Pararhizobium sp. A13: one gene and its partner. The protein of the gene in region 2 interacts with the protein of the main gene of each other region in a pairwise test. Links are inferred from orthologs where the notes say so. Each region holds a gene or a part of one and is shown on either strand. Other genes may lie near its edges.

Region 1 (15,230 bases), 2.7 Mb from region 2 along the record:
GCTCGACTTTTCGCGCTTCCATGGAACGGCCTCAGAGCGGGACGCATTCATCGCCGAACTGCGCAAGACGCTGCATGACCATGGTTTTTTCTACCTGACGGGACATGGCGTCGATACCAAGTTGATCGCCGATGTCGTCGCGACCGCCAAGCGCTTCTTCGCGCTGCCGCTCGAGCAGAAGATCGAGATCGAAATGGTGAAGTCGCCGCATTTCCGCGGCTATAATCGGGCGGGCCTGGAGCGGACGCGTGGCGAACAGGACTGGCGCGAGCAGCTCGACGTCAACACCGAGGGCGAGGCAGTTGCAATCGGCCCGGATACGCCGGCCTGGCACCGTCTTCTCGGCCCGAACCAGTGGCCGTCGGCGCTGCCGGAGCTGAAGCCGCTGCTGCTTGCCTATCAGGCGGAGGTCACCCGCATCGGTATCGATGTGCTGAAGGCGATTGCCGTGGCGCTCGGCCAGCCGGAGGACGTTTTTGCGCCGATCTATGAGCCGCAGCCGTCGCAATTGCTGAAGATCATCCGCTATCCGGGCCGCGACGTGGCAGAGACCGATCAGGGCGTCGGGGCACACAAGGATGGTGGCTTCGTGACCGTGCTGCTTCAGGATGTGACGCCAGGCCTCAGGGTGCGTACGGAGGAGGGGGTGTGGATCGAGGCGCCGCCGGTTCCAGGCACGTTCATCATCAATACCGGCGAACTGCTTGAACTCGCCACAAACGGCTTTGTGCGGGCAGACGTACACGGCGTGGTTGCGCCGCCGGCGGGTGCCGAGCGCTTCTCGGTCGCCTTCTTCCTCGGTGCCCGATATGACGCCTCGATTCCGGTCATCGATCTGCCCGAAGAGTTGCGCGGGTCGCAGCGCGGCATCACGGTCGATCCGCTGAACCCGATCTTCCGTGAAGTCGGCCAGAACCACCTGAAAAGCCGGCTCCGTTCGCATCCAGACGTCGCGCGCGCGCATCACGCCGATCTCCTCGCGCCGGAACAGCGCGAAGGTTAGGGGTATGCACCGAGCACGATCGAAACGGGGAACCCTCCGCATCATCTTCCATATTCGATGATGGACAGGCCTGCAAAGACGGGCGTCGGCAAGCGGATGCTACGACGGACGATGTTCGCTCACTGAGGGCGTTGCGCGCTACGCATCAGCCTCCGCCGTCACGCCGCCGACCGCAGCTTTCCCGCGTTCGTAAACGGCATGATTCGAGGCACTGCTTGCGCATAGGAGTCGTAATCGGGGAAAGTTGCCCGCAACACCCGTTCCTCGTTAACCATGCGTCGCAGTTGGATCAGCCAGTGGATGACGCCAAGTGACACCGACCAGATCGACAGGTTCATGGTGATGAGCCCGATCACCGCGATTTCCTCGGTGAGATAGAGCGGGTGACGCACGATGGAGTAGGGGCCGCTGGCGACCAGTGTTCGCGCTTCAGGCATGATGCTGAAGGCGCGGCCCAGAAAAAACAGCACATAGACCGAGGCAAGAAGTCCGATGATGGTCAAAGCCAAGCCTAACGAGCGAGTAGCAATGGACATTTCAACGGGCGGCAAATACCCGGCGACGACGACCAAAAGGAAGGTGCCCGCCATTGCTGTGATGTAGCCCTCCGTGCTTTCAGCCGAGCGGAGCGGAGGGAGGCGGGTAATTGTAACGACACAGATCATTCCAAGGAACAGCACGGACGCAAAACTGGCTGCTGCAGTCACTACGTCGATAGACGTCAGATCGGCGCGCGCGAAAGTCTGCTGAATGAAAATCACCCGGGTTATCAGCGCCGGAATGAAGTAGAGACAGATGCAGACCCTGCCGGCGATGTCAGCAACAGCCAAATATCGACTGTTCATTGGTGCCTCCCCAGGATTGTTCGGAGGCCATCTTGGCACGGTTGCAGTGAATATCAACGGCAACTGTATAAATTAGTAAACTCGCCTGGAGCGGACGCGGCGTATGATCTCGGCATGAGAGGACAAGCAGGCGAGAGCGGCCAAGATTATCAGAGCGGTCCCGAGCAGTGTTGTCGGGATCGGAAGCGACCAGTAGCTACTCCCCGGCAGAGACGGTCCAAGGCCACTTGCCTCAGGGCGGTTTGCGCCGGTGTTGGCAAGGATCAGCACAAGCAGCGCAACATGGGCATGAACGAAGCGCGTCCTAGGAAGCCGTTTCGGGAGCAATGCGAGATACACACCACAGGCTGCGAGGGACCCCAGCGCGGCGATAAGGTGCCACACTTCGACCCCTGAGATGCCAAGCAACACAAACGCCGGTAGGCGCAACACCGGTAGTGTCGTCAGGTACAGTGCCCAAGCAAGCGCGCTCGATGGATACACCGCAAGCAGGACTATACTGACGGCAAATATTGCACCCACGGCATAGACCAAAGCGGGTCCGAGACGAACAAATGTCAGAACCAGGGCACGCATATGCTTTCCTCCTTCGGCCGGTGGCATGGTTCTAGGCAGAATATGAGCCAATGCTTGAGCAAGGATTACCACTCGATTGGCGCCGTGTGGTACCGGAAGTTGTTACTCTGTGGCGGCCATGTCAAGTGTTCGTCCTCTCGGCGCAAAGAAACCCACACAAAACATCTCGCCAATTGACGGCAGGTGCTGAAACACGCCTGGTTGTCGATGTCGACGCACCGGTTGAGGCGGTATCGCCGTTGCCGTGATAGCGCTGGGCCGGACAGCCTCGATAGGCGCTCTCGGCATCAATTCTGCGCGGCAGCAAGCCCGTTGATCTGTAGACTCGGATATTCTCAGCAACGATCCGAGCGGCAGATTCCCGGTTCGTCGGAGCGGAGATGTGAGGCAGGGCGGTGATGCTTGGATGATCCCATACGGGAGAGCGGTCAGAAAGTGGTTCGTGGCCGAACCTGTGACAACTTGTGCCCTATTTCGGTGCGGCCATCCGGATAGATGATCTCGTTATATCCTATGTCCGACCAGCCCTGCGCCCTATGAATGGTAGCAATACCGGTTGTACCTTTGTCCCAGCCAGGAGGCGTAGCAGTGAGGTGCGCCACGCCGAGAGTCGTTTGCCTGCGAACAGTCATGATGATGATTTGCTTGGGTATTGTCGATATATTTAATGTGTCTAAAATTCATCCAGTCGATCGGAAAGGCCCCCGCTTCGATCGGCGGGAGGTTTTGTCTTTCCCCGAGGCCGAGCCTCCACAAGTCGCCGCCACCCTATGTGGAAGAAGACGACTAGAGGCCCGTGCGGCAATCCTCGTTTGCCGTGCGGGCCTTGCGGCCGTTGATGCCCTGAAGAGAGTGCGCTCGGATGCGGAAAACTGCATCCACGGAACCTTGCGCGGGGTCAGGCGTTTGGGATTCACCATTCACAGGAGAAAAAACATGCGGTGGATTTCAAAGCCCTTGCTCGTCGGTGCCATGCTGCTCTCAGGCGCAGGGCTCGCGCAAGCTGCCATGATGGCGACGACGGCGACGGACCTGACGGTCTATTCCGGGCCCGGCACGGGATATCCTTCCGTTGGTGTCGCGACGCGCGGCAGTTCGGCAGTGCTTGACGGCTGCCTCGACGGCGAGAATTGGTGCCGCATCGATGTCAACGGCATGCGTGGCTGGGTTTTCGCCCAGGAACTGACCGTGGACTACAATGGCGCGCCGGTTATCCTTCAGGAACGCCGCGTCGATCTTGGTGTCCCGGTCGTCAGCTACGATGGGACGGGCAGCATCGGCGGACCTGCCGATCCCGCACCGGGAGATGAATTGATCGGGAAGGTCGGCGAAACCATCGTACCGCCGCCCGAAGTGATCACCTATATCGAGCGCACGCCCATGGAGACGGCTCCCTATGACGGCGAAGTGGTGGTCGGGGCAACTCTGCCGGGCGATGTGGTGATCTCGCAGGTGCCGAACTATCAGTACAGCTATGTGCGCATTAACGATCGGCCGATACTGGTCGATCCGCAAAGCCGCCGGATCGTCTATGTTTATGAATAGACGCTGATTTTGAAAGTCTGGCCCGGTCCGCGGAACGCGCGGCCGGGCAGGGGCATACCGCCGGGTTCCACGAGAGTTCGGCTGGAGGAAAGGACATGACCTCGCGCGCAGGCATGATCGCCGTGATCGGCTTCGTGATCGGTTCGATTCTCAGTGTCCTTGTCGTGCAATATTACGCGCCGGATGCAAGCACCAAAAACACCATGCCTCCGGACCCGCTTGTCGTTGCGCCGGAAAATGCTGCCGAGGAGACCAGGTAGCGGATTTGCTCTCCTCTTTTTACCAATCACGCCCCGATGGCGATGTCCCGCCGCAAGGCGATTTCGCAGGCTGTCGTCAAAACGGCAAGGTCCCGTTCACCGTTCTGGTAGAGCCGGACCATGATATTGGCGCAGATCTCCATGTCACTGTCTGATCGTGCCCTTTGATGTGCTTCGCAAAACTGATCGAAAACGAGCCGTAGTGTGTCGATATCCTCGGCACAGAGAACGTCCATATGCATGGTGGCGTTCGCCATGGGGATTCCTCCTTTGGGTGGGGCGGTTGCAACCCGTTTAGGCCCCCACTACCTGATGATGACCGCAGTTTAGCGCAATTTTAAGATAGCGCCATTCACTAAGACATGTTCGTGGCCTTAGCGAAGGTTTACGTCAGCAAGCGTGCGGTTTCGTGCCTTTCTAAGGCAAGGAGTTGTGGCCTATTTCTTGACCAGCGTAGGTCCCACGTCACGCTCCCTGATCGTTCGCACAGCGTCCAACAGCGCTGGAACGACCAGCGCGGCGCCCGCATCTGACAGGTGATCGTCGTCGAAGTAGAAAACCCTGTCGGCGTCGACGCTGTTGATGCATCGCTGCTTGATGAAGGTGCTGCAGAAGAAATCGCTAGGCTTCACGCGGAAGAGATTGGGGTGGGAGATGGCGTCGAAGGCGGCGATGACTGCCTGGTTTCGCTGCAGATAGCGTTCAAAGCTGGTGCTGAACTCCAGTTTTTTGCGCCCGGTCATCGCGCTCTTCGCCACAAGTTCCGGCACGTTCCACCCGGCTTCCGGTATCGGATAGACGAGCACCACATTGCGGCCCGCATCGAGATAGTTTTGGATATCAGCCACATATTGTTTCAACACGCGGGCCTTGCGCGCCGGATCGTCCTGCCTCGCCTGCTCACCCACACGGTCGAAGAGATCGACGTAGGTGGGTTTCAGAAGCTCGATGCCGCCCTCGCCATTGTCGAAGGGCGTGCCGTCGAGATAAAGGCTCCAGCGGTTTGCCATGACAATGGTCGTCGTATCGCTCTTGCGAATATAGTCCTCTATGCCGGTGAAAAAGGAATTGCAGCGCAACCGGTATTTTGGACTGGAAACGTAGAACCCGGAAAAGCCGACGCACGCGGAATGGGTCATCACATAGAGATCGGCGTCATTTGCGTCGAAGACGCGGAGTGCTTCTCCGGCGAGTGCGGCGGCATGAGAATCGCCTATCAGGATCGTCTTGCTGCCGGCTGAATGTTTGGTCAGGCAATCTCGAACCGGATGGGGCAGGGATGCCTCGCCCTTGTCGAACAGACATGTGTCCATGACGGGGTCGTGACGCTCCTGGGCAAGCGCAGCCTGCGCCTCCCGCGGCAAGCGGAATTGCAGGCCGCCGTTGGAAAGACCGTAAAAGCCTGTCCCGATGAACAGCAAGGCTGTGACTGCAGCGGCACTCAGAATCTGGACCGGCCTTGGCAGAAGTGTTGTTTTGGCGCCCTTGCGGAACGGTGTCTCGACGAAACGCCAGGAAAGGTAGGCAAGGGGAAAACAGCCAAGTGCAAGCAGGCCCATCGCCAGCGCGGAAGGTTCGGTCAAGCTGCGGATGCGCGCGAAGGCGAACACCGGTTGATGCCAGAGATAAAGGCTGTAGCTGATCAGGCCGATGCCGACCATTGGGCGCGTCGAGAGCAAGCGTGCCGCTATCGTTTCCTCCGATCCGAACAGGATGACCAAGGCGGCGCCGAGAACTGGGACGAGTGCATAAAGGGACGGAAAGGGGGTCGCCTGATCGTAGGCGAAAACCGAGAAGACGATGATCGCCAACCCCGTCAGGGATAGAATGTTGCTTTTGTATTGCCGCCCGCCCGCCAGCGCGAAGGCGCAGAGCGATCCGGCCAGCAGTTCCCAGGCGCGCGCGTGCGGCAGGTAGAAATTTGCCGTCGCAAAATTCTGTGAACCGTACTGGGCGAGCAGCAGACTGGCGACGGCGATCGCCGCGATAGCACCGATCAGCGCCCGGCGGCCGAATTGCCAGACCAGTATCACGAACAATGGAAACAGCATGTAGTACTGCTCTTCCACCGCCAGGCTCCAGGTGTGCAGCAGCGGCTGCTCTTCCGAAGCCGCGGCGAAGTAGCCGCCGCTCTCACCCCAGAAAAAGAAGTTGGAAGCGAACAGGCAGACCGAGATGATGCTTGTGGCGAAGCTCGTCATCTGGTCAGGCAGCATCCAGGCCCAGGCAAACGGCATGCAGCACAAGAGTACGAAGAAGAGCACGGGAAGGATGCGGCGCGCCCGACGCTCGTAGAATTTCAGCAGTGAAAAAGTGTCTTTTTCCCGTTCCGCGATGATGATCGAGGTAATCAGATAACCACTGATGACGAAGAAGATATCGACACCGATAAACCCGCCGCTGAACTGCTGGAAGCCGGCATGGAATAGCACCACCGGAATGACCGCTACCGATCTCAGCCCATCTATTTCGCGTCTGTAGTTCATTCCGGCCCTGCAGCGATTAAAACAGGCGTGATAGCCCGGCAGGATGCGACGGCTCGGTACCGCGGATCAAGCTGTTCCTGTGAAAACAAGTGTCAAAGCAACAGCATATTTGTTGCGAAGGAGAAATGCGGTGTTTCGCGGCAATGGCGGCATCACCCCAGGGGAGCCCTGGGGTGATCTCAAGCTGATCGGGGCCCTGGTCAGTCGCGGAACAGTTTCCAGCGGGTCGGCCTGAAGGCGAGGCGAGACCGGTCGGAAGTTGCCTTTTCCGGTGGCAGTTCGATTTCGACCTTCGTATTGGCTGCGCCGATATCGAGCTCGACGTGGCGGGTGCCGGCGACACGCCGGGTCTGGACGACGATACCGGCAATGCAGCCGCCGCAGCCATCGAGCAATTCTATGTCGTGCGGGCGGAAATAGAGCTGCGCGGGGCCGTCGGCTTCGCCAGGTGCGCTGACGCCGATCGAGCGGTCCTCGAGCCAAAGCTGGCCGTTTTCGACACGGACCGGAAGAATGTTCGACTGGCCGATGAAACCGAAGACGAAGGGCGAGTTTGGCGTGTCGTAGATATCGTCCGGCGTACCGATCTGCTCGATCTTGCCCTTGCTCATGACAACGACACGGTCGGCGAGTTCCAGCGCCTCGTCCTGGTCGTGCGTCACGAAGACGGTGGTGTGGCCGGTGCGGTCGTGGATTTCGCGGAGCCAGCGGCGCAGCTCCTTGCGTACCTGCGCGTCCAGCGCGCCGAAGGGCTCGTCGAGCAGCAGGACGTTCGGCTCCACCGCCATGGCGCGGGCGAGCGCCACACGCTGGCGCTGGCCGCCGGACAGCTGCGCCGGGTAGCGCTTTTCTAGGCCACTCAGTTGCACGAGGTCGAGCAGTTCCAGAGCGCGCTTGCGGATATCGGCTTTTGGCGGACGGCGTCCCGCAGGGCGGATCGTCAGGCCGAAGGAGACGTTGTCGAGCACGGTCATGTGGCGAAACAGGGCGTAGTGCTGGAAGACGAAGCCGATGTTACGCTCCTGCACCGTCTTGCGCGAGGCGTCCTCGTTACCGAAATAGACGGTACCTTCCGTCGGGCTCTCCAGGCCTGCGATTAGTCGCAGCAACGTCGTCTTGCCGGAGCCCGAGGGCCCCAGCAATGCGATCAACTCGCCAGAGCGAATGTCGAGCGACACATCGTTAAGCGCCGGAAAGCGACCGAATTCCTTGCGTATGTTTTGAACGCGAACTTCCATGTAAACTTGACCTTTCAGTGCCGGCGGCTGGCAGCGATCTGGGCACTGTATTTCATTTCGAGCAGCGACTTCAGAACGAGGGTGACGAGAGCTAGCAGGGCGAGAAGCGTTGCGACCGCAAAGGCGGCAACGAAGTTATATTCATTGTAGAGGATTTCCACCTGGAGCGGCATGGTGTTCGTCAGGCCGCGGATATGGCCGGAGACGACGGAAACCGCGCCGAACTCGCCCATGGCGCGGGCGTTGCACAACAGGACGCCGTAGAGCAGGCCCCATTTGATGTTGGGCAACGTCACGTGCCAGAACGTCTGCCAGCCGCTTGCACCCAAGGACAACGCCGCTTCCTCGTCGCTCGTACCCTGTTCCTGCATCAGCGGGATGAGTTCGCGGGCGACAAAGGGGAAGGTGACGAAGACGGTAGCGAGCACGATGCCGGGTACGGCAAACAGGATCTGGATGCCGTTGCTTTGCAGCCAGGGTCCGATCAGGCTGTGGGAGCCGAACAGGAGGACGAAAACAAGGCCCGATATGACCGGTGAGACCGAGAAGGGCAGGTCGATCAGCGTGGTGAGGAAGGCCTTGCCCTTGAACTCGAACTTGGCGATCGCCCAGGCTGCGGCAATACCGAAAACCAGATTGAGCGGGACCGCGATGCCGGCCACAAGCAGCGTCAGCTTGATCGCTGCAAAGGTTTCCGGATCGGACAGAACGGTGAGGAACTCGCCGGGGCCGTTGCGCATGGCCTCGGTGAACACCGCTGCTAGCGGCAGGACGAGGAAGAGAGCGACGAATGTGAGCGCCGCGGCGATCAGCCCGTACCGCGCCAGCCGGTGCTCGGATGTGGCGACCCGCACCAGTTCGGTGTTTCCGGTGCCGGCGGGTGAAGTGCCATCATGCGCCATAGCCGTACCTCCGTCTGCTCCAGGCTTGAATCATGTTGATGATCAACAGCATCGCGAAGGAAATGACAAGCATGACGGCGGCAATGGCGGTCGCTGCCGGATAGTTGAATTCCTCCAGCCGGATAACGATCAGCAAAGGCGCGATTTCCGACACGTAAGGAAGGTTGCCGGCAATGAAGATGACCGAACCGTATTCCCCGACGCCGCGGGCGAAGGCCAGCGCAAAACCGGTGAGAACCGCAGGAGAAAGCCCCGGCAACAGCACGCGCCGAATCGTCTGGAGACGGTTGGCACCCAGTGTTGCCGCCGCTTCCTCCACTTCCTTGTCGATTTCCTCCATGATCGGCTGCACGGTCCTGACGACGAAGGGCAGGCCGACGAAGACGAGCGCGAAAACGATGCCGAGCGGGGTGAAAGCGACCTTGATGCCGAGCGGCGTGAGCAGGCTGCCGATCCAGCCGTTCGGTGCGTAGAGCGTCGTCAGCGCGATACCGGCGACGGCGGTCGGCAGCGCGAACGGAAGGTCGACCATGGCGTCGATGACGCGCTTGCCGGGGAACCGATAGCGCACGAGGACCCAGGCGAGGATGACGCCGAAGACGACATTAATCAGCGCGGCGAGAAAGGCCGTGCCGAAGCTGATGCGAAGCGCGTTGACCGTGCGCTGGTCGGTGGCCAGTTCCCAGAAGGTTGCCCAGCCCAACGCGCTGGAGCGCCAAACGAGGCCGGAAAGAGGAATGAGAATGATGAGAGTGAGCCATGACAAAGTAACGCCGAGCGCCAATCCGAATCCCGGAATGACGCTCGGCTGCCTGATTTGCCACAGCGAAGCTGTGCGTGCGGTCATAAAGTCTTATTGTCCTGGCTTGTAGATCTGGTCAAAGAGCCCACCGTCCCCAAAATATTTTGGCTGAGCTTCCTTCCATCCGCCGAATTCGTCAATAGTCACGAGCTTAACATCGGCAAAACGTTTGATGTCCTCGGGGTCGGCGGCTTCCGGTTTGAACGGGCGATAGTAGTGTTTTGCCGCAAGCTTCTGGCCGACGTCGGAATAGAGATATTGCAGATAGGCTTCGGCCACCTTACGGGTCCCCTTGGCATCGACATTGCCGTCGACCAGCGCGACCGGCGGCTCAGCCTTGATCGAGATGGAAGGCGTGACGATGTCGAAATTGTCCGGGCCGAGTTCCTCGAGCGAGAGATAGGCTTCGTTTTCCCAGGCGAGCAGAACGTCTCCAAGGCCGCGCTGGACGAAGGTGGTCGTCGCGCCGCGTGCACCGGTGTCGAGCACGGGAACATGCTTGAAGAGCTGGCTGACATATTCCTGCGCCTTGGCATCGTCGCCGCCATTGGCCGCGCGTGCCCATGCCCAGGCGGCAAGGAAGTTCCAGCGGGCGCCGCCCGAGGTCTTCGGGTTCGGCGTGATGACCTGGATGTCATCCTTCACGAGATCGCCCCAGTCCTTGATGCCCTTCGGATTGCCCTTGCGCACCAGGAACACGATGGTCGAGGTGTATGGCGCGCTATTGTTTTCGAACTTGGTCTTCCAGTCAGCCGGAATCTTGCCGGTTCCCTTGGCGATGGCGTCGATATCGGCCTCGAGCGCCAATGTCACGACGTCGGCTTCCAGCCCGTCGATGACGGCACGCGCCTGTTTGCCGGATCCCCCGTGTGACGCCTGGATCGTCACTGTCTCGCCCGTATCCGCCTTCCACTTTTCAGCGAAGGCCGCGTTGAAATCCTTGTAGAGTTCGCGGGTCGGGTCGTAGGAGACATTGAGAATCGTCGTATCGGCAAACGCGAAACCCAGTCCGCCGATCTGGATGCTGCTGGCGAGAAGCGCCACCGTAAAAAGTCTCGTAAGTTGTTTCGCTCGCATGTCTACCTCCGTTGTTAAGCAGGCATACTCTATTCATTAAGTGGGATATTATAACGCAGAAGTTTTCCTTTCCCCGATCACAGGGAGAAAGTCCTGCCCTTGGCATGGGCCAATGCCGAAATCATTTGCCTCGTAGCGGCATCAGGCTCCTGAGCCATTGCCAAGGGAGGCTACCACACCGCGGTGCCTTGCGGAACGTCAATCCTCGGCAAAGCCGCCAAAACCATATTGGCGGGCGACATGCTTCAGCGACCGGTCGAGTATAACCCTATCGATTTCCCCGATCCGATTCGCGCTCGGGCCTGGGCGATGCACCAAAAGCGGGCCATTTGAGCACCCACGCCCGGAACGTCCTACAATCGGCCGCCTGGGTCCAGCGTGAAATCAACGATTCTCCGTCTTGCAATGATCTTGAGCGAGCGATCGGGTTGTATCTGGTAGGTCTCGCTCCAGCGATTACCGTATTGATCCAGGAACGAGTGACTGAACGTGCTGCCGATCGGCGACTTGGTCAGCTTGGTCCGGGGCTGCCCGCCATAGGTGATACTGCCCGGTATCGGTTCGACTTCGCTGGAGGATTGCGTTTGCGCACAGGACGCCACGAACAGCGCGGCAAAAGCCGTAATGATTATCGTTTTCATCGCACAACTCCCCGGGGAATATCTTGGTCCCCCCTCCTTTTGCGGACATAGTGTTTGCGCGGATATTTTCCAGCCCTCAGAGGATGGCTTGGAGCGCGGCCCGCGTTACGCGAGGCTTGCAGTGCCGAATCGCGTGGTATTGCGAATATCAGAGAATCAGCAAGAATGAATATGGGAGGTTTCACGGAGACTTGATTGTCATGAAACGAAAACTCCTTGCCTCCAGCTTGCTTCTTTCCCTCTCCAGCCCAGCCTTGGCGGCAACCCAGGGCGCGCGCGAAGACGTGATGGAAAAGATCGCCGATGTGGTCGCCTTCGCCCGGGTATGTCCGGCGCTGGAGATGGATACGGTTTCGGTGACTGCTTTCGCCATCGGCCAGAAAATCGGAAAATCCAACCGCGATTATGATCTCATCGACGCCATGGCCAATGCCCGGGAAGGCGCAATTCGCCGCGGTAACGCGGAAATTGCATGTGAAACCGGCAGGCGGCAATATGGGCCGGGCGGGAATGCCTTGCCGGGCCTGCTGCGCGAGAGATAAATTTCCCCAAAGCAAGGTGACTTCGGGGCGGTTGGATCAACACCTTGAAGCGCGCCATCGAAACCCTCGGACGCATTCCTATGTCTGGCCTATATCTGTTTGGTCCATGTCTGTTCGGCCCATGTCTGTTCGGCCCATGTCTGTTGGCGGCCAGGAATGGTGCTGCGCGGTTCTGAATTTAGGAGAAAGGGAGGCGTTTATGGCGGATGCCGCCGACATATGCACACCGGGCGAGATCCTGTCATTCTGGTTCGATGAATTGCGTCCGGAACATTGGTTCAATCCGCCTGTGTGGCTGGACGAGCAATGCGACAGGCGGTTTCGCACGACGCATCTGGCGCTTTCGAGAGTGGTTGGTGCCGAGTGGCGGGAGACGCCGGAGAACCGGCTTGCCGCCGTCATCGTTCTCGACCAGATGCCGCGCAACATGTACCGGGCCTCGCCGCTGGCTTTTGCGACAGACGGTCTGGCACTCAGAGAGGCACGCCTTGCTGTCGATGCGGGGGCCGATCGGGAGATGACGATCGATCAGCGTGCATTCCTCTATCTTCCCTTTGAACATTCGGAAGATCTCGTTGATCAGACACGATCGGTGAAGCTCTGCACTGACCTTGGCGATGCCGACTACCTCAATTTTGCCATCCGTCATTGCGAGATCATCCGGAAATTCGGCCGATTCCCGCATCGCAACGCTATTTTGGGCCGCGTTTCCACGGCAGCGGAGATCGACTTCTTGTCTCAACCGGGCTCGCGGTTCTGATGCGCGCGAAGGATCAACTGCTGCGATACCAAAATCGGTTTTTGCATCTGGCGACGCCCCGGCCTATGCAACGCCCAACCGTCTGAGCCGCGCTTCGATTCTGGTTCGCAGCGCCGGACGCCGGAAAAGGATAATGTGTTTGCCGATGACGTCGAAACTCTTTGCCACCCTTCTGTGCTTGTTGTGGATGGTTGCGGCCCCGGCGCCCGTCATGGCGCAGCAACCGGCCACAAATGTCATTCCCCGGCAGACCGAGGAAGTGGCGAGCCCACAGGCGAAGCCTGGCGAGCAACTTGAGACTGCTCGCAAGAACCTTGCGCGGCTGACAGATCTTGTGACGCAGGCTAAAAATGATGACAACCGCCTTGCCGAGCTCAAGGTCGAGGTCGATGCGACGGCCAAGCAGATTATCGCTACCTCGGTCGCCACCCGGCCACGCCTGGATGAAATCAAGGCGCGGCTGACGGAGCTGGGCGATCCGCCGGCGGAGGGCGCACCGCCCGAGGCCGGGGTCGTCACGGAGGAGCGCAAACGCCTTCTCGCCGAACGTGGTGAGATCAACGCGCTGACGGGAACCGCCGAGGATCTGTCGATCCAGGCGACAAAGCTGTCCAACGGCATCACGGCGACGCGGCGCGCTCTGTTCAGCAACACGCTGCTCAAGCATACCGATATCAACCGGACTACGCTGATGGATGCGATCGCCGCCATCAGCCTGGAACGCGAGACATTCATGCGCACGGTCGGCAGCTGGCTGACCTTCGCGTGGAACTTCAAGCGTTTGCAATTGCTTTCGGCTCTGTTCCTGTCGCTTTGCGCCGCGCTCGTCCTCCTTGCGGGCACACGCCGGGTGTTTTCTCCGTTTATCCACCGCGAGGTCCTGAACGACGAACCGGGCTACATCACCCGCCTGTCGGTGGCGTTCTGGTCAACGATGATACCGACAATGGCGATGGCGGCCTTTGCGACGACCAGCTACTTTTTCTTGCAAGTGTTCAATGTGCTGCGGCCCGACATTGCGCCGATTGTTTCGGCCACCTTGGCAATTTGTGTCGCCCTGCTGTTTGTCTCGACCTTGTCGAACGCCGTTCTTGCGCCCCGGCAGGGCGCCTGGCGCCTTGTGCGCGTTTCCGATCGCGGTGCGCGTTTGCTGGTGTGGTCGATCTTTGCCATGACGGCGGTCAATGGTCTCGATTATCTGGCCGGCACGATCAGCGAAGTGATGGGATCCCCGATCATCCTCACTGTCGTCAAAAGCCTGATCGCCTCGATCATCACCGGCCTGATTCTGATGGCGATGTCGTTGATCAAGCCGATCGTTGCGGCGGGCGAAACGCTGGATAGTCAGGGCAAGCCCTGGCCGCGCCCCGTTTGGCTGCTGTTCGTCTTGACCGGCGCTGCGCTGATCATTGCTGCGCTGTCGGGCTACGTCGGTCTTGCCCGTTTCGTTGCGACGCAGATCGTCATGACCGGTGCGATCCTGGTGACGATGTACATCGGCATCCTGACGGGCAAGGCCGTCGCCAAACAGAATGCGCTCGCCGACACGGTCGTCGGTCGGTATCTCGAAAAGCGTTTCCGGATGGAGCAGATCGGGCTCGACCAGGCGGGACTGGTTGCAGGTCTCGGCATCTATGCGCTGGTTGTCCTGTTCTTCATCCCGCTCGTCCTTTTGCAGTGGGGCTTCCAGATCGCCGATATCCAGGCGTGGGCCTATCGCATCTTCACGGAAATCAAGATCGGCGGCATCACCATTTCCATTACCGGTATTCTCGCCGGGATATTGCTGTTTGCTGCGGTTTATGTCGTCACCCGCTGGTTCCAGCGTTGGCTCGACGGCAGTGTCATGGCCCGCAGCCGCATCGATCCCGGCGTTCGCAATTCGGTGAAGACCGGGGTCGGCTATCTCGGCTTGGGGCTCGCCGGCCTGATGGCCATTTCCGCGGCGGGGCTCGATCTTTCGAACCTGGCGCTGGTTGCCGGCGCCCTTTCGCTCGGCGTCGGTTTCGGTCTGCAGAACATCGTTTCCAACTTCGTTTCGGGGCTCATTCTCTTGGTCGAACGGCCGTTCAAGGTCGGAGACTGGGTGGTGACGGGCACGACGGAAGGTTTCGTAAGGCGCATCTCGGTTCGCGCAACCGAGATCGAGACGTTCCAGCGCCAGACGATCATGGTGCCGAACTCGCTGTTCATCAACGCTTCCGTCGGTAACTGGACGCATCGCAACAAGCTCGGCCGGTCGGATATTCCGGTGACTGTCGGCTACGACGCGGTGCCCCGGCAGGTGATGGACACGCTGCTGCAGATTGCAGCCGCCCATCCGCTGGTGTTGAAGAACCCCGAGCCGTTGGCAGTCTTTACGACCTTCGGCGAAACGACCATGACCTTCGAATTGCGCGTCTACCTTGCCGATATCGTCAACGGCAACGGGGTGCGCAACGATCTCAGGCTGGCAATCTACGAGCGTTTCCGCGAGGAGGGGCTGGGGGCGCCGTTTCCCAAGGATGAACTCGAACCGGAGGAGCCAATGCCGGAGCTGGCGTCGGACGTGCC
Region 2 (15,238 bases):
CATCCTTGCCGATATTCCAGGCCTGATCGAGGGCGCCCATGACGGCGTCGGCCTCGGCGATCGTTTCCTCGGCCATGTCGAGCGCACGCGCGTCCTGTTGCATCTCGTCTCGGCCCAGGAAGAGAATGTTGCCAAGGCCTACAAGACAGTGAAACACGAACTCGAAGCCTATGGCGGCGAGCTCACGGACAAGCCGGAGATCGTCGCCTTGTCACAGATCGACGTGCTTGATCCGGACGAGCTGAAGAAAAAACAGAAGGCACTCGCCAAGGCCAGCGGCCAGACGCCGCTGCTCCTGTCGGCCGTCGTCGGCACCGGCATGACCGATACGCTGCGGGCGCTGCGCGACGTCATCGTCCGCGCTCAGACCTACGGGGACGAAGACTGACATGGCCACGACCCGCAAACCGCTGGAAAAATACCGCCGGATTGTGATCAAGATCGGTTCGGCCCTGCTCGTCGATCGCAAGACCGGCCTGAAGAAACAATGGCTGAACGCCATGTGTGCCGACATCGCCGCGCTGAGAGCCAAGGGCGTCGACGTTCTCGTCGTCTCCTCCGGTGCCATTGCGCTCGGCCGTTCGGTACTCGATCTCGCCCCTGGTGTGCTGAAGCTCGAGGAAAGCCAGGCGGCCGCGGCGGTCGGCCAGATCGCGCTCGCCCGCGCCTGGTCGGAAAGCCTGTCGACCGACGAGATCGTCGCCGGCCAGATCCTCTTGACGCTGGGCGACACCGAAGAGCGCCGCCGCTATCTCAACGCCCGCGCGACGATCAGCCAGCTTCTCAAGATGGGAGCCGTGCCGATCATCAACGAGAACGACACGGTCGCCACCACCGAAATCCGCTATGGCGACAACGATCGGCTGGCCGCCCGCGTCGCCACCATGACCGGTGCTGATCTGCTCGTCCTTCTCTCCGACATCGACGGGCTCTATACGGCTCCGCCGCATCTCGATCCCAATGCCCGTTTCCTCGAAACCATCGCGGAAATCACCCCGGAGATCGAGGCGATGGCGGGCGGTGCGGCATCCGAGCTGTCGCGCGGCGGCATGCGCACCAAGATCGATGCCGGCAAGATCGCGACCGGTGCCGGTTGCGCCATGATCATCGCCTCCGGCAAGGCCGATCATCCGCTGTCGGCGATCGGCGCCGGTGCCCGTTCCTCCTGGTTCGCGCCCTCCGGATCTCCGGTCACGGCGCGAAAGACCTGGATTGCCGGGCAGTTGCTGCCGGCTGGTACCCTTGCCATCGACGCCGGCGCCGAAGCGGCGCTTCGCTCGGGCAAAAGCCTGCTTCCCGCCGGCGTCCGCCAGGTGACCGGCTCCTTCAGCCGCGGCGATACGATCGCCATCATCGGCGCCGAAGGCCGCGAGATTGCCCGCGGGCTGGCCGGCTACGACGCCGACGAAGCGCGGCAGATCGCCGGCAAGAAATCGGCGGAAATCGCCGTTATTCTGGGATACGCAGGCCGCGCCGCGATGGTGCATCGCGACGACATGGTGATGACGGCACCGGCAAAGCGGGGAACGGATGCGGTGAGGAGCGACGCGCATGCTTGACGACGTGAGGAAAAAGGAAATCCAGGAACTCATGGCCGTGATCGGCAGGCAGGCCCGCGCCGCCAGCCGCCCGCTCGCCACCGCTTCCGCCGAACGCAAGCACGCGGCCCTCGTCAGCATGGCAAGCAATATTGTTGCCCGCAAGGACGACATCCTTGCCGCCAATGCGCTCGACCTGGAACATGCCCGCGAAACCGGTGTTGCCGCCTCGTTCCTCGACCGCCTGACGCTGTCCGAAAGCCGCGTGCTCGATATGGCCAACGCCATCCGCGCCATTGCCGAGCTTCCGGACCCTGTCGGCGATATCATCGCCGAATGGGATCGACCGAACGGCCTGCATATCGAGCGGGTCCGCACGCCGCTCGGCGTCATCGGCGTCATCTATGAAAGCCGCCCCAATGTGACGGCGGATGCCGGCGCGCTTTGCCTCAAGGCGGGCAATGCCGTGATCCTGCGCGGTGGGTCCGACAGCCTGCATTCATCGCAGGCTATCCATGCCTGCCTGGTACAGGGGCTGAAGGATGCCAACCTTCCAGAGCATGCGATCCAGATGGTCCCGGTCGCCGACCGCTCCGCCGTTGGCGCCATGCTGACGGGTCTTGGCGGCACGATCGACGTCATCGTTCCGCGCGGCGGCAAGAGCCTTGTGGCTCGCGTCCAGAACGAAGCGCGCGTTCCCGTCTTCGCCCATCTCGAAGGCCTGTGCCATGTCTATGTCGATGCTTCGGCCGATCTGGAAATGGCGATGAAGATCGTCGTCAACGCCAAGATGCGCCGCACCGGCATTTGCGGCTCGGCCGAGACGCTGCTGATCGACCGAAAGGCGAAAGATAAATTCGTCGCACCCCTCATTGCCGTGCTTCGTGATGCCGGTTGCGAAGTGCGCGCCAGCGACGACATTCGCGCTATCGTGCCGGGGCTGATTGCGGCGACGGAAGAGGATTGGGCGACGGAATATCTCGACTCGATCATCTCGGTGACGCTCGTCGATGGCATCGATGGCGCCATCGACCACATCGCCACCTGGTCGTCGTCCCATACGGAAGCGGTGATTGCCGAGGATCCGGCCGTCGTCGAACGCTTCTTCGCTGAAGTCGATTCCGCCATCCTGCTGCACAATGCCTCGACCCAATTTGCCGATGGTGGCGAGTTCGGCATGGGCGGCGAGATCGGCATCGCCACCGGCAAGATGCATGCGCGCGGCCCCGTCGGCGTCGAACAGCTGACCTCGTTCAAATACAGGGTGCGCGGCACCGGTCAGGTGCGGACTTAAGTGCATCAAGGGCATCCGGACGGCGTCGATCGATTCTATCTGAAAATGCCGCATGTGGAGCGCGGCATGACGGTCGGCCTGTTCGGCGGCTCCTTCAATCCGCCGCATGACGGCCATGTACTGGTCGCCGATATCGCGCTCCGCCGCCTTGGCCTCGATCAGCTCTGGTGGATGGTGACGCCCGGCAATCCCTTGAAGAACCGCAACCATCTCGCACCGCTTGCAGAGCGCATAAGGCTCAGCGAAGCGATCGCCTTCGATCCGCACATCAAGGTGACCGCGTTCGAGCAGTCGCTTGGGCAAACCTACACGGCACGGACGCTGGAGAAGATCCGCGAACGAAACCGCGACATCCGTTTCGTCTGGATCATGGGCGCCGACAACCTGAAAAACTTCCATCTCTGGCAGGACTGGCAGAAAATCGCGCGCACTTATCCCATCGCCGTCATCGACCGCCCAGGTGCTACGCTCTCCTATCTTTCCTCGAAGATGGCGAGGACTTTCGACTATGCACGTGTCGACGAAGCCCATGCCGCAAGCCTCGCCTGGCGCAAGGCTCCGGCCTGGACCTTCATTCACGGACCGCGCTCGCCGCTCAGTTCGACAGCGCTTCGGGCGAAATCATGAACAATGATTAACCGTCATTTACTTCTCATGTCTTGAAACGTTAAGGCATTGGTGCCTACATTTAGCGTGGCGGTTCGACCGACAATCGAATCGTGGTGCCTGTTCTGTTCAACTGGAAAGGAAAGACCCTGACAACAGTACACGCGAAGGGAAATGTCAGCCGCATTTTCCCGCAAAGCCCGGATCGCAGCGACGAAGCCGCTGCCCGTGCTCTTCACCTGGTCCTCAACAGTCTCGAGGACTCGAAAGCAGAAGATATTGTCACCATCAACATTGCCGGAAAATCGGCGCTGGGAGACTACATGGTCGTGGTCTCCGGGCGATCGAGCAGGCATGTCATGGCGATCGCCGATCACCTGATGACCGACCTGAAGGACGAAGGCTATGGCAATGCCCGCGTCGAAGGCCTGGAAACCGGTGACTGGGTGCTGATCGACAGCGGTGACATCATCATCCACGTGTTCCGTCCGGAAATCCGCGAGTTCTACAACATCGAAAAGATGTGGGCCGCGCCGGATATGGAAGACGGCACTTTGCACTAGGCGCCGAGCCTCCCCGGAGGCGGCCGACGATAGTGGAAATTGTGGATCCTGTGGCGGTCGCGCAGGTGAAATCATCTGATTGCGACCAGTAGCAGAACGAAATTGCGGCACCGGCATTTCGCCGGAACAGATCGACTACGTGTTCAGGCGGCCATCGCGGAAAGCCTGTAGGACTGTCGGCGCGCCGAAAATCGAGGAAACGACATGCGGGTTGGTCTTTTTGCCGTCGGGCGTCTCAAGGCCGGCCCGGAGAAGGATCTTGCGGCCCGCTACCTCGATCGTTTCTCCAAGGCGGGACCGGCGATCGGCCTCGAATTGTCCCGCGTCACCGAAGTGCCTGAAAGCCGCGCCTCGAGCGCCGATACGCGCAAGCGCGAAGAAGCGGCCCTGCTTGAAAAATCCCTCCCCGAAGGCAGCCTTCTCATCCTGCTCGACGAGCGCGGCAAGGCGCTGGATTCGGAAGCGTTCGCCTCCCTCATCGGCTCGTTCCGCGACAGCGGCAAACGCGACCTGATGCTGGCGATCGGCGGCGCCGACGGCCTTGACCCCTCGCTGCACAGCAAGGCGGATGCAGTCATCTGCCTCGGCAAGATGACCTGGCCGCACCAGCTGGTGCGCATCCTGATCGCCGAACAGCTCTACCGCGCCGTCACAATTCTCTCCGGCCACCCCTATCACAGGGTCTAGGCCCACCGCCCCGCCACGCGGATGCCGCAATTGCCGGGGATGGCTGTTGGCGGCGATGGCCAAATCAGCGTAGGGTTTTGCCCGGACGCACGGCTGACAGCGAATGGCGGAATGACGACAGGGTTGAAGAGGCGGGGAAACAAAGGGCAGCCGGCACATGCCGGTTGGCGCGGCCTGCGCGCGAGCCTGTTGACCGCCGGGCTCCTGCTTGCCGCCGACGCACCCGCCCAGACCGCCGAGACGACGGATCGCGTCTCCCGGGCCGCCGCCGGACAGGCGCCCGCACAGGTCGATCCTGTCGCCGATCTCGCACTCAGGCGTGACAGCACCCGCAGCGAACTGGAAGCCCTGTCGAAGACCATCACGCTTTCAAACGACCGTGCAGCCGAACTGCAGGCGGGTATCGAGGAGCTTGAAAAGACCAGCGAGTCACTGAGAGCGGCGATCGTCGATTCGGCGAACAAGCGCAGGGCGCTGGAACAGCAGATCGTCGACGGCGAAGAGAAGCTGACCGCGCTGCGAACGAAGGAAGATGTCGTTCATAAATCGTTGCGCGCCCGGCGCAGCGTGCTCGCCGAGGTGCTGGCGGCGCTGCAGCGGATGGGGCGCAATCCGCCGCCCGCATTGCTCGTCACGCCCGAAGATGCGCTTGCCTCGGTTCGCAGCGCCATCCTGCTCGGCGCCGTCGTGCCCGGCATTCGCCATGAAACGGAAAACCTTGTCGCCGACTTGAAGGCTCTTTCCGGTCTACGCAAGGAAATCACCGCCCAGAAACAGGCGCTCGGCGACGACATGGCATCCCGGCTCGAGGAAGAGCGGCGCATGAACATGCTGATTGCCGAAAAGCAGAAACTGAAGCAACGCAGCGCCACCGAGCTTGCCGCCGAGCGCCGCAAGGCCGAGCAGCTCGCCGCCCAGGCGACCAGCCTTGAAGGCCTGATCGGCTCGATCGAGACCGAGATCGCCTCGGTGCGCGATGCCGCGGCCGCGGCCAGGGCCGAAGAGGAAAACCGCAGGCGGATGTCGGAGGAACAGCGGGCTGAAGCCCGCGAACTGGCCAACAGCGTTACGCCCGACAAAAACCGCATTGCGCCTGCATATGCATTTTCGGACCTGCAGAAAAAGCTCGCATTGCCGGTGGCCGGATCGGTCCTGCGCCGGTTCGGCGATGCCGATGGGACAGGGCATTCGCTCCAGGGCATGATGCTCGAAACCAATGCAGGAGCCTTGGTAACAGCGCCGTCCGATGGCTGGATCGTCTATGCCGGTACGTTTCGCAGTTACGGCCAGATGATCATCCTCAATCCCGGCGACGGTTACCATATCGTTCTGTCCGGGCTCGACGACGTCACGGTGCAGCAGGGGCAATTCGTCGTCGCCGGCGAGCCGCTTGGCACCATGGGTAACAAAAGAGTGGCCAGCGCGACCGCATTGGCGCTGGAAACCGAGCGTCCAACGCTTTACATTGAATTCAGGAAAGACGGAAAACCGGTTGATTCCCGACCATGGTGGACCGCAGCAGACACCGGAAAGGTACGCAATGATTCGTAGAACGTCACTTGTTCTGGTCGGGGCACTCATGGGTGCAGCGGCCACGGGCGTTGTTTATTCCTCCATCGTCCCGGCCGTCGCGGCCAACGCATCCACCTATCGCGAATTGTCGATCTTCGGCGATGTGTTCGAGCGAGTCCGCGCCCAGTACGTGACGCCGCCGCAGGACGACAAGCTGATCGAGAATGCCATCAACGGCATGCTCTCGTCGCTCGATCCGCATTCCAGCTACATGAATTCCACCGACGCCGAAGACATGCGCACCCAGACTAAGGGTGAATTCGGCGGTCTCGGCATCGAAGTCACCATGGAAGACGATCTCGTCAAGGTGACCAGCCCGATCGACGATACGCCGGCTGCCAAGGCAGGCGTTCTTGCCGGCGACTTCATTTCGAAGATCGACGGCCAGGATGTGCGCGGTCTCAAGCTCGAGGAAGCCGTCGACAAGATGCGCGGCGCCGTCGGCAAGCCGATCAAGCTGACCATCCTGCGCAAGGGTGCTGAAAAGCCGATCGAACTGACGATCATCCGCGACATCATCGCGGTGCGCGCCGTCAAGTTCCGCGTCGAGGGCGATGTCGGTTACCTGCGCGTGATCTCCTTCACCGAGAAGACCTATGACGACCTGAAGAGCGGCATCGAGAAGATCAAGGCCCAGGTCCCGGCCGACAAGCTGAAGGGCTATGTGCTCGACCTGCGCCTCAACCCGGGCGGCCTGCTTGACCAGGCGATCAACGTCTCCGACGCCTTCCTGGAACGCGGCGAAGTGGTCTCCACTCGCGGCCGCAATCCGGACGAGACCCGCCGCTTCAATGCCACGGCGGGCGACCTGACGGATGGCAAGCCGGTGATCGTGCTCGTCAACGGCGGCTCGGCTTCGGCCTCGGAAATCGTTGCCGGCGCTCTGCAGGACTTGAAGCGCGCGACCGTTCTCGGCACGCGCTCCTTCGGCAAGGGCTCGGTCCAGACGATCATCCCGCTCGGCGATGCCGGTGCGCTGCGCCTGACCACCGCGCTCTATTACACGCCGTCCGGCAAGTCGATCCAGGGCACCGGCATCTCGCCGGATATCAAGGTCGAACAGCCGCTGCCGCCGGAACTGCTCGGCAAGGTCGAAACGACGAGCGAATCCAGCCTGCGTGGTCATATCAAGGGCCAGAACGAAAACGAGGAAGGCTCCGGTTCCGTCGCTTACGTGCCGCCGGAAGCCAAGGACGACCTGCAGCTGAACTATGCGCTCGACCTGCTGCGCGGCAAGAAGTCGGACCCGGCCTTCCCGGCCAATCCGGAAAAGGCCGAACTGAAGCAGTAAGCCTTCTTGTCCGTGTGTTGCGCGGATTCCGTTGAACATCTCGCCGCCTGGCTCCGGCCGGGCGGCGGTTTCGATTCTTGAACCAGAGGCCTGCCAAGCTTTCCGCCCCTCGCAACCCAGATCGATAGAGACCCTCTTGGGAACAGACCTCAACGCTCCTCTTGGTCAGAACCGCAAGGCGCGCCCTCCCAAATCGCAAAAATTTATCTTTTCTTTCGGCCGCGCCCTTCTCGGCGCAGGCTTTGCGGGGCTGATCGGCGTCTCCGCGTGGACCGTGCTGCGGCCGACCGGCCTCATCGAACCGAAACCCACAGCGGAAGCAGACGCCGCGCAGACAGCTGAAAAACCGGGAGCGGACACGACCGCGGACGGCAAAAAACTCAAGACGTCACCGACAAGCGGCGCCCTTTCCGGCGCCCATGTCGAGGAGACGCTGACGGATGACGGCTCGATCGTCACCAAATTCTCACCCAAGCAACGTGGCGGCGACGGCCCCGCCTTCATCGAGGTCGGCCGCACGAAGGGGCAGGACCCGCGCATGGCCGCCTTTCCTAACGATGCCCTGCTGGAAGACGCGCCGGAAGGCCATTTGCCGATCATCGGTCCGGATGGCCTGCGGCCGATGGATCAATATGCGCGGCCGTGGTCAGGTGCGCGCGGCACGCGCATCGCATTGGTCGTCGGCGGCCTCGGACTGAGCCAGACCGGCACGCAGAACGCGCTGCGCCAGCTTCCGCCCGAGATCACCATGGCCTTCGCCGCCAGCGGCAACAGCCTGCAGCGCTGGATGCAGGAAGCCCGCCGCGACGGCCATGAAATCCTGCTGCAGGTGCCGTTCGAACCTTTCGATTATCCCGACAACAACCCCGGCCCGCATACGCTGCGCGTCGGGCAGGATGCCAGGAAGAACCTGTCCGAACTGCGCTCGTCGCTCGCCAGGATCACCAATTATACCGGCGTCATGAATTTCCTCGGCGGGCGGTTCCTGGCTGACGCCGATGCGCTCGAACCGGTGATGCGCGACATCGGCCGGCGTGGCCTGTTGTTTCTCGACGACGGCACGTCGGCGCAATCGCTGACCGGTACGCTCGCCGATACGATCGGCGTGCCGCACGGCTTTGCCGACATGGTCGTCGACGGCGAACTCGACCGCACCGTCATCCTGAAAAAGCTCGACGAACTTGAGCGCATCGCCCGCCGCAACGGCAGCGCCATCGGCGTCGCCTCGGCCTTCGACGAAAGCGTCGAGGCAATTTCCCAATGGGTCGACGAGGCCGGCACCCGCGGCATCGAATTCGTCGGCGTCTCGGCCCTCGTCAAGGATCCGCAACAACAATAGCGTAAGCCTGTGACGCAGGCGAAACCGCGCACCAGGGTTCATCGGCGCCGGAAAACATGATCAGCAAGGAACACTCGGATGAGCAAGAACAAGTCGAAACCGATCAAGGCGGAAGACCTTCCCTATCGCCCCTGCGTCGGCGTGATGGTGCTGAACAGGGACGGTCTGGTCTGGGTTGGACGGCGCATTGCGGTCGGCAACTCCGAATATGACGGCTCCGCCCAGCTCTGGCAGATGCCGCAGGGCGGCATCGACAAACATGAGGACCCGCTGAAGGCGGCCTACCGCGAGCTCCATGAGGAAACCGGCATGTCCACCGTTTCCCTGCTTGCCGAAGCACCGGACTGGATCAACTACGACCTGCCTGATCACCTGATCGGCATCGGCCTCAAGGGCAAATATCGCGGCCAGACCCAGCGCTGGTTCGCCTTCCGCTTCGAAGGCCACGAGACCGAAATCGCCATCAACCCGCCCCCGGGCGGCCACGACCCGGAATTCGACGAATGGGCCTGGAAACCAATGCACGAGCTGCCGGGACTGATCGTCGCGTTCAAGCGCAAGGTCTACGAGGACGTCGTGGCGGCCTTCAAGCATTTGGCGGGGTAGCGTCACGATGTCGGGCTGAGCTTGCCTTCGATGAACAACGAGAGGACAATCTCTCGAATGGCCTCAACGGCTTGGCCAGGCCCTCCATGACGGGAGACTGCCATGAACCTCAGATACTTGATGGTGGTGATCGCGGTAGCGCTGTCTGTTTTGACGATCTCCGGATGCCAGAGCGGACCGAACTACGATAATCGCCCAATGGACGGAGGCGGTTACGGGTCCGACGGCGGCAACTCAGGCTACTGAAAGCCCCGCGATGGAACCCCCATCGTTGCGCGGCTGATTACACTTGCGGGTATCTTGTTGTCTGCAGTGATCATTTTTGGCGCTCCCCTTTAGGGGCGACTGCCCCGGCGCACTCGCGGGCATTCGGTTTCCACGCCGGTTGCAGCGCCCCGCCGCCCCAAAAGGCGATGAGCCATTCATCGCTGCCCGCGTCGCCAACCCGGATCTTGACGCATAAAAATACCCGCTCCGGGAACCGAAGCGGGTTGCTGTTGGAAACGGAACCTTATTCGGCTTCGTTTGCCGGCGCGGCGTTGAGCTGGCCGTATTTCTCGGCACCGATCTTGTTGAAGAGATCGAGCTGGGTTTCGAGGAAGTCGATGTGACTCTCCTCGTCCGAAAGCAGCTCTTCGAACAGTCTCATGGAAACATAGTCGCCCGCGCCATGACAGATATCGCGGGAGCTCTTGTAGGCCGTGCGGGCGTCGTATTCACCGGCAAGGTCGGCTTCCAGCACTTCCTTGACGTTCTGGCCGATGCGCAGCGGCGCAACCGTCTGCAGGTTGGGATGGCCTTCGAGGAAGATGATGCGGGCGATCAGCTTGTCCGCATGGTGCATTTCCTCGATCGATTCAGCCCGCTCCTTCTTGGCGAGAAGCGTATAGCCCCAGTCCTCAAGAAGGCGATAGTGAACCCAGTATTGATTGACCGCACCGAGCTCGAGGAAAAGGGCTTCGTTAAGCCGCTCGATGACTTTTATGTCGCCTTTCAAGATCCGCTCTCCTGTTTTCTTCGTGGAATTGTTTGAGGCGGGTCATGAAATCAAATATCTGGTCATCCGTCGAGGGGCGGCTGGCATGATATTGCTCGGTGGTGCGGATGATGATGTCGACGACATTGGGGAAACAGCCGCAGCAACGGCCGCGCTTTTCCATCGCGTGGTAAACCTTTGCAGGAACGATCAGCTGCCAACAGTCCTCATCGAGGAGCCCGATGATGGTGTCCTCGATGTCCTTGTCGGTGATGAAATTGCAGCTACAAACCAGCATCTCGCCTGCCCGTGATACGCAACGCACTGAATTTCTTCATAAAGCAAAAGCGGATATTTACTGTCAACAAAAAATTCTGCTCGGTATTTTGCACCTAGAATATTAGATCGATTCTAAACTTGATCAAAAATATCGAATTTTCATTGACTTAATCTTGATCAGGAGAGACTGGACTGCCCTTCCCGATCGTCTTCAAAATTTCTTGACCGCCAAAAATGCCGAACAAATTTTGTTACAAGCGAGCTCTGATCTGCGCGTCGGTCTCGCCTGCCCCCAATTTGCCGATAACTGCGGGGTGGATCCTCCTGTCTGGGCTAATGAAAATTCCGCCCCTTTGGCATGACGCTCGCGGTCTCGACGATCTCGGTGCGGGCAGTCTCCCCAAAATCGCCCTTCCCGGAATGGGCCGGTACAGTCAAACGCTTCTTCTGCCGACGGTCAGCGGTCGGGCGCAGCGCTTGGTCTGCCCGCTCTGACACACCAAAATGACGGGCCTCGCGTTGCAGCAGGCCGAGCATCGATGTCATATCCTCAATATGGTCGACCACGACGTGGATCACCCCGCTTTCGCTCTGGAGCTTGCCCCTGATCTTCACCAGCCGGGCGCCCATGACGATGGACCGGTAGCGGTCGAATATCTTGTTCCAGACGATGGCATTGGCAACACCCGTTTCGTCCTCCAGCGTCATGAAGATCACGCCCTTGGCGGAGCCCGGCCGCTGGCGCACCAACACGAGCCCGGCGATGGTGACCTTCTCACCGTTCGGCACCGTCAGAAGGTCCCTGTTCTTGAGGATACCCTTCTTCGTGAATTCATCGCGCAGGAAGGAAGCCGGATGCGCCTTCAGGGATAGGGAAAGATAGCGATAGTCTTCGATCACCTGCTCGCCCGGCAGCATTTCCGGTAGGTGGGTTTCCGGCTCGACCTGAAGATCGGCACGGTCCGCGCGATCGAACAAGGGCAGCTTTTCCGCGGCACTCTTTGCGTCCAGCGCCCGCACGGCCCAGAGCGCTTCGCGCCGCGAAAGCCCGATCGACCGGAAGGCATCGGCATCCGCCAACCGCTCGATATCGGATTTCTGCAGCCCGGACCGCAGCCAGAGATCGCGCACGGAGTTGTAGCTCTGGCCACGGCTCTTGACGAGCCCTTCCATATCCGGTTCCGAAAGACCCTTGACCTGCCGGAAACCAAGGCGCACCGCCCTCTTCGTCCTGACGATATGCCGCATCGAGAGATGGCGCTGGTCGATCGCGTCTCTGTCGAAGGCGGTATCTTCCAAAAGACAATTCCATTCGGAATGATTGATATCGACGGGGCGCACTTCGACCCCGTGCTCGCGTGCGTCGCGAACCAGCTGCGCGGGCGCATAAAATCCCATCGGCTGCGAATTCAGCAATGCCGCGCAGAAAACGTCGGGGTAATAGGCCTTGACCCAGGAGGAGGCGTAGACGAGCAGGGCAAAGGAGGCCGCGTGGCTTTCCGGAAAACCGTATTCGCCAAAGCCTTCGATCTGGCTGAAGCAGCGTTCGGCAAAGTCGCGGGGGTAACCGTTCCCGACCATGCCGTCGATCATATCCTTCTTGAAGGAATTGACCTGCCCCGACCGCTTGAACGTCGCCATCGAGCGCCGCAACCTGTCGGCTTTGGCGGGAGGGAAGCCTGCGGCGGTAATGGCGATCTGCATCGCCTGCTCCTGAAAGAGCGGAACGCCGAGCGTTCTTTCCAGGACCGCCTTGAGCTCCGGCTTCTGATAGTCGATGGGCCTGTTGTTGCGCTGATCCTCCCGCCGTTTGAGATAGGGATGGACCATGTTTCCCTGGATGGGTCCAGGCCGGACGATCGCCACCTCCACGACGAGATCGTAGAATCTTTCGGGCCTGAGCCGCGGCAGCATACTCATCTGGGCCCGGCTTTCGACCTGGAAGACGCCGATCGTATCCGCCCGGCAGATCATCGCGTAGACCGCCTTGTCGGTCATGTCGCCGAAGCCGCCAAGCGTGACCTGGCGATCATAGTGCGATTCCAGGAGGTCAAAGGCCTTCCTTAGGCACGTGAGCATGCCGAGAGCGAGGATGTCGATCTTCAGGATGCCGATTGTATCCAGATCGTCCTTGTCCCATTCGACCATATAGCGCTTGGGCATCGCCGTCGGCATGATCGGCATGACCTCGTCCAGCCGGTCCCGCGTGATGACGAAGCCGCCGACATGCTGGGTGAGGTGCCGCGGAAAGCTCATCAGTTCGGTCGCGTATTTGAGAACATCCGTCGTCGTCCGGTCGGAGAGATCGAGGCCGGCGGCCTTCGCCTCGCGTTCCGTCAGATCCGCCGCCGACCAGCCCCAGACCGTGCTGGCGAGGGCCGATTGCACATCTTCCGACAGGCCGAACGCCTTGGCCACCTCGCGGCCGGCGGATCGCGCCCGGTAGCTCGTCACCGCCGCCGTCAGGCCGGCATGCTCGATGCCGTATTTTTCATAGATGAACTGAATGACCTCCTCGCGGCGCTCATGCTCGAAATCTACATCGATATCCGGCGGTTCATTGCGCTCCGTCGAGATGAACCGCTCGAACAGAAGCGTCGTTATGGTGGGATCGACTTCCGTGATGCCGAGGCAGAAACAGATGACGGAATTGGCGGCGGACCCGCGTCCCTGGCAGAGGATTTTCAGCGTGTAGCGGGCGTGATGGACGATGTTGCGCACCGTCAGAAAATAATGCTCGTATTTCATCTGCTTGATGAGATCGAGCTCATAGTCGATCTGCTTGGAGACCTTCTCAGGAAGGCCCTTTCGATACCGGTCGCGCGCGCCTTCCCAGGTCAGGCGCGCCAGCGTCTGCGACGGCGTTTCCCCCTCGACGCCTTCATCCGGATAATTGTGGCTGAGCTCATCCAGCGAGAAGGACAGGCTCCCGAAGAACTTTTCGGTATTGGCGACCGCCTTTGGGTAGTCCCGAAACAGGCGCGCCATCTCGCGCCCGTGCTTGAGATAACGCTCGGCATTGGGCGCCAACCGGAAACCGGCCTCCGTAATCGTCACATGCTCACGGATGGCGGTGACGATGTCGGACAGGGGACGGCGGGAGGGGTGGTGATAGAGCGGCTGGTTGCTGGCCATCAGCGGGACGCGGTTGCGGGCAGCCAGCATCGAGAACGCGGCGAAAACCTGGGCATCCCGGCCATCATAGGACGGGGAAAGCACCAGATGGAGTTTGTCGCGAAAGCGTTTCCTCAGGCGCTCAAGGCAGTCTTCCAGCTTTTCCTGCGCACCGGCATCGTCCAGCAAGGATGGGGTGGGGATGAGGGCAAGCATCATCTCGTCTCCCCATTCGATCAGGTCTGCTTCCTTCAGGATGCACGACCCTTTTTGGGTTCTCAGGTTTCCGGCACTCAGCAGGCGGCAGAGATGGGCCCAGCCCTTTCTGTTTTGCGGGAAGGCGAGGATATCCGGCGTGCCATCGGAAAAGACCAGCCTTGCGCCCGGTTGAAAGGGAACCGGCTTCAAAGGTTCCTTCTCCGCGTCTCCCTTTTCGCGACGCTCCCGGTTTTCTGCGACGATCTTTTCATAGTCTTCCTCCAGCGCCCTGACCTGCGCATGAGCCCGGACCACGCCTGCGACCGAATTCCGGTCGGCGATCCCGAGACCCGCGAGCTTCAGCAACGCGGCCTGCGTCACCATTTCCTCCGGCTTGGACGCGCCTTCGAGGAAGGAGAAATTCGTCCGGGCGCCGATCTCGAAAAATTGCGGTGCGGTGCTCATGCGAAAACCCCATGCATGAACCAGCGCGGCGGCGGCAGCTGGCCGTAGAGGCCTTCGCGGTAGATCCAGAAGCGATGGCCGGTGTCGTCCTCGATGCGGAAATAATCCCGCGCCCGGGCGTCAGTGCCATCGATCCACCATTCCATGGCAAGCCGCTCCGGCCCCTGGCTGCGGGAGACGCGATGCAGCATGCGCCGCCAGCGGAAGCTGTCGGGCGGCCCCTCGGGCACTTCAGCCAAAGAGACCTCCACCGATTCCGGCCTTAAGAAAAGCCTGAGCGGCCGTTCGCTGCGAGACCAGGAGAAACCGCTTGCCTCCGGCTTCTTGCCGGATGACAGCGTGCGGATGGCAGGAGCAGCAGTCATCGCCCGTTCCGGCACGTGGCTTTCGCGCAACTGAAAACTCTGCAGGCAATCGGCACCGAGACGGGCCGAAACGCGATCGACGAAGCTGGCAAGGGAAACATCCTTTTGCCGGTCGCCATCAAAATCCTCCTGCGCGGCATCGAAGGCTTCATGCCGCATGACGTTCAGCCGCAGGATTTCAAAGCCATAGCCGGCATCGAGGTCGTCATGAACGGCCTGGAGACGCTCGGAAAAGAGCGCAGCGATGCGCCTGGGATCCCGCAACGGCTGCGAAGCGCCGGCCGCGACGCGAAAGACCCGGCCATCGACCCGGAACAGCACGAGCTCGAAAGCGCGCCCGCCCGC

Evidence for each region.
Region 1: the proteins of WI754_RS04310 (region 2) and WI754_RS17615 interact in binary tests that used the Escherichia coli proteins (3 or more experiments, as listed by UniProt). The link is inferred for Pararhizobium sp. A13 from one-to-one orthologs.

Annotation. Positions count from the first base shown.
Region 1 is NZ_CP149510.1:3,574,352-3,589,581, reverse strand. Bases 5,935-8,925 are described here. They hold WI754_RS17615 (sulfate/molybdate ABC transporter ATP-binding protein), read right to left. Parts: upstream 7,954-8,925; coding sequence 6,916-7,953; downstream 5,935-6,915. Other genes in these bases: cysT (sulfate ABC transporter permease subunit CysT), read right to left, coding at 8,845-8,925; cysW (sulfate ABC transporter permease subunit CysW), read right to left, coding at 7,968-8,855; WI754_RS17620 (acyltransferase family protein), read right to left, coding at 5,935-6,715. Outside these bases: WI754_RS17650 (2-oxoglutarate and iron-dependent oxygenase domain-containing protein), read left to right, coding at 1-1,003; WI754_RS17645 (isoprenylcysteine carboxylmethyltransferase family protein), read right to left, coding at 1,162-1,848; WI754_RS17635 (DUF1236 domain-containing protein), read left to right, coding at 3,361-3,969; WI754_RS17630 (hypothetical protein), read left to right, coding at 4,065-4,229; WI754_RS17625 (hypothetical protein), read right to left, coding at 4,256-4,486; more of WI754_RS17620, read right to left, coding at 4,667-5,934; more of cysT, read right to left, coding at 8,926-9,702; WI754_RS17600 (sulfate ABC transporter substrate-binding protein), read right to left, coding at 9,709-10,734; WI754_RS17595 (hypothetical protein), read right to left, coding at 11,088-11,375; WI754_RS17590 (hypothetical protein), read left to right, coding at 11,663-11,917; WI754_RS17585 (DUF924 family protein), read left to right, coding at 12,117-12,677; WI754_RS17580 (mechanosensitive ion channel family protein), read left to right, coding at 12,823-15,230. UniProt on the Escherichia coli protein: Part of the ABC transporter complex CysAWTP involved in sulfate/thiosulfate import. Responsible for energy coupling to the transport system.
Region 2 is NZ_CP149510.1:903,805-919,042, forward strand. The notes cover bases 693-3,691. They hold WI754_RS04310 (glutamate-5-semialdehyde dehydrogenase), read left to right. Parts: upstream 693-1,551; coding sequence 1,552-2,832; downstream 2,833-3,691. Other genes in these bases: proB (glutamate 5-kinase), read left to right, coding at 693-1,559; WI754_RS04315 (nicotinate-nucleotide adenylyltransferase), read left to right, coding at 2,878-3,459; rsfS (ribosome silencing factor), read left to right, coding at 3,564-3,691. In the rest of the region: GTPase ObgE, read left to right, coding at 1-388; more of proB, read left to right, coding at 390-692; more of rsfS, read left to right, coding at 3,692-4,001; 23S rRNA (pseudouridine(1915)-N(3))-methyltransferase RlmH, read left to right, coding at 4,206-4,688; WI754_RS04330 (murein hydrolase activator EnvC), read left to right, coding at 4,800-6,239; WI754_RS04335 (S41 family peptidase), read left to right, coding at 6,229-7,551; WI754_RS04340 (divergent polysaccharide deacetylase family protein), read left to right, coding at 7,688-8,890; WI754_RS04345 (RNA pyrophosphohydrolase), read left to right, coding at 8,969-9,496; WI754_RS04350 (hypothetical protein), read left to right, coding at 9,599-9,742; bfr (bacterioferritin), read right to left, coding at 10,008-10,493; WI754_RS04360 ((2Fe-2S)-binding protein), read right to left, coding at 10,459-10,770; WI754_RS04365 (error-prone DNA polymerase), read right to left, coding at 11,085-14,528; WI754_RS04370 (DNA polymerase Y family protein), read right to left, coding at 14,525-15,238. UniProt on the Escherichia coli protein: Catalyzes the NADPH-dependent reduction of L-glutamate 5-phosphate into L-glutamate 5-semialdehyde and phosphate. The product spontaneously undergoes cyclization to form 1-pyrroline-5-carboxylate.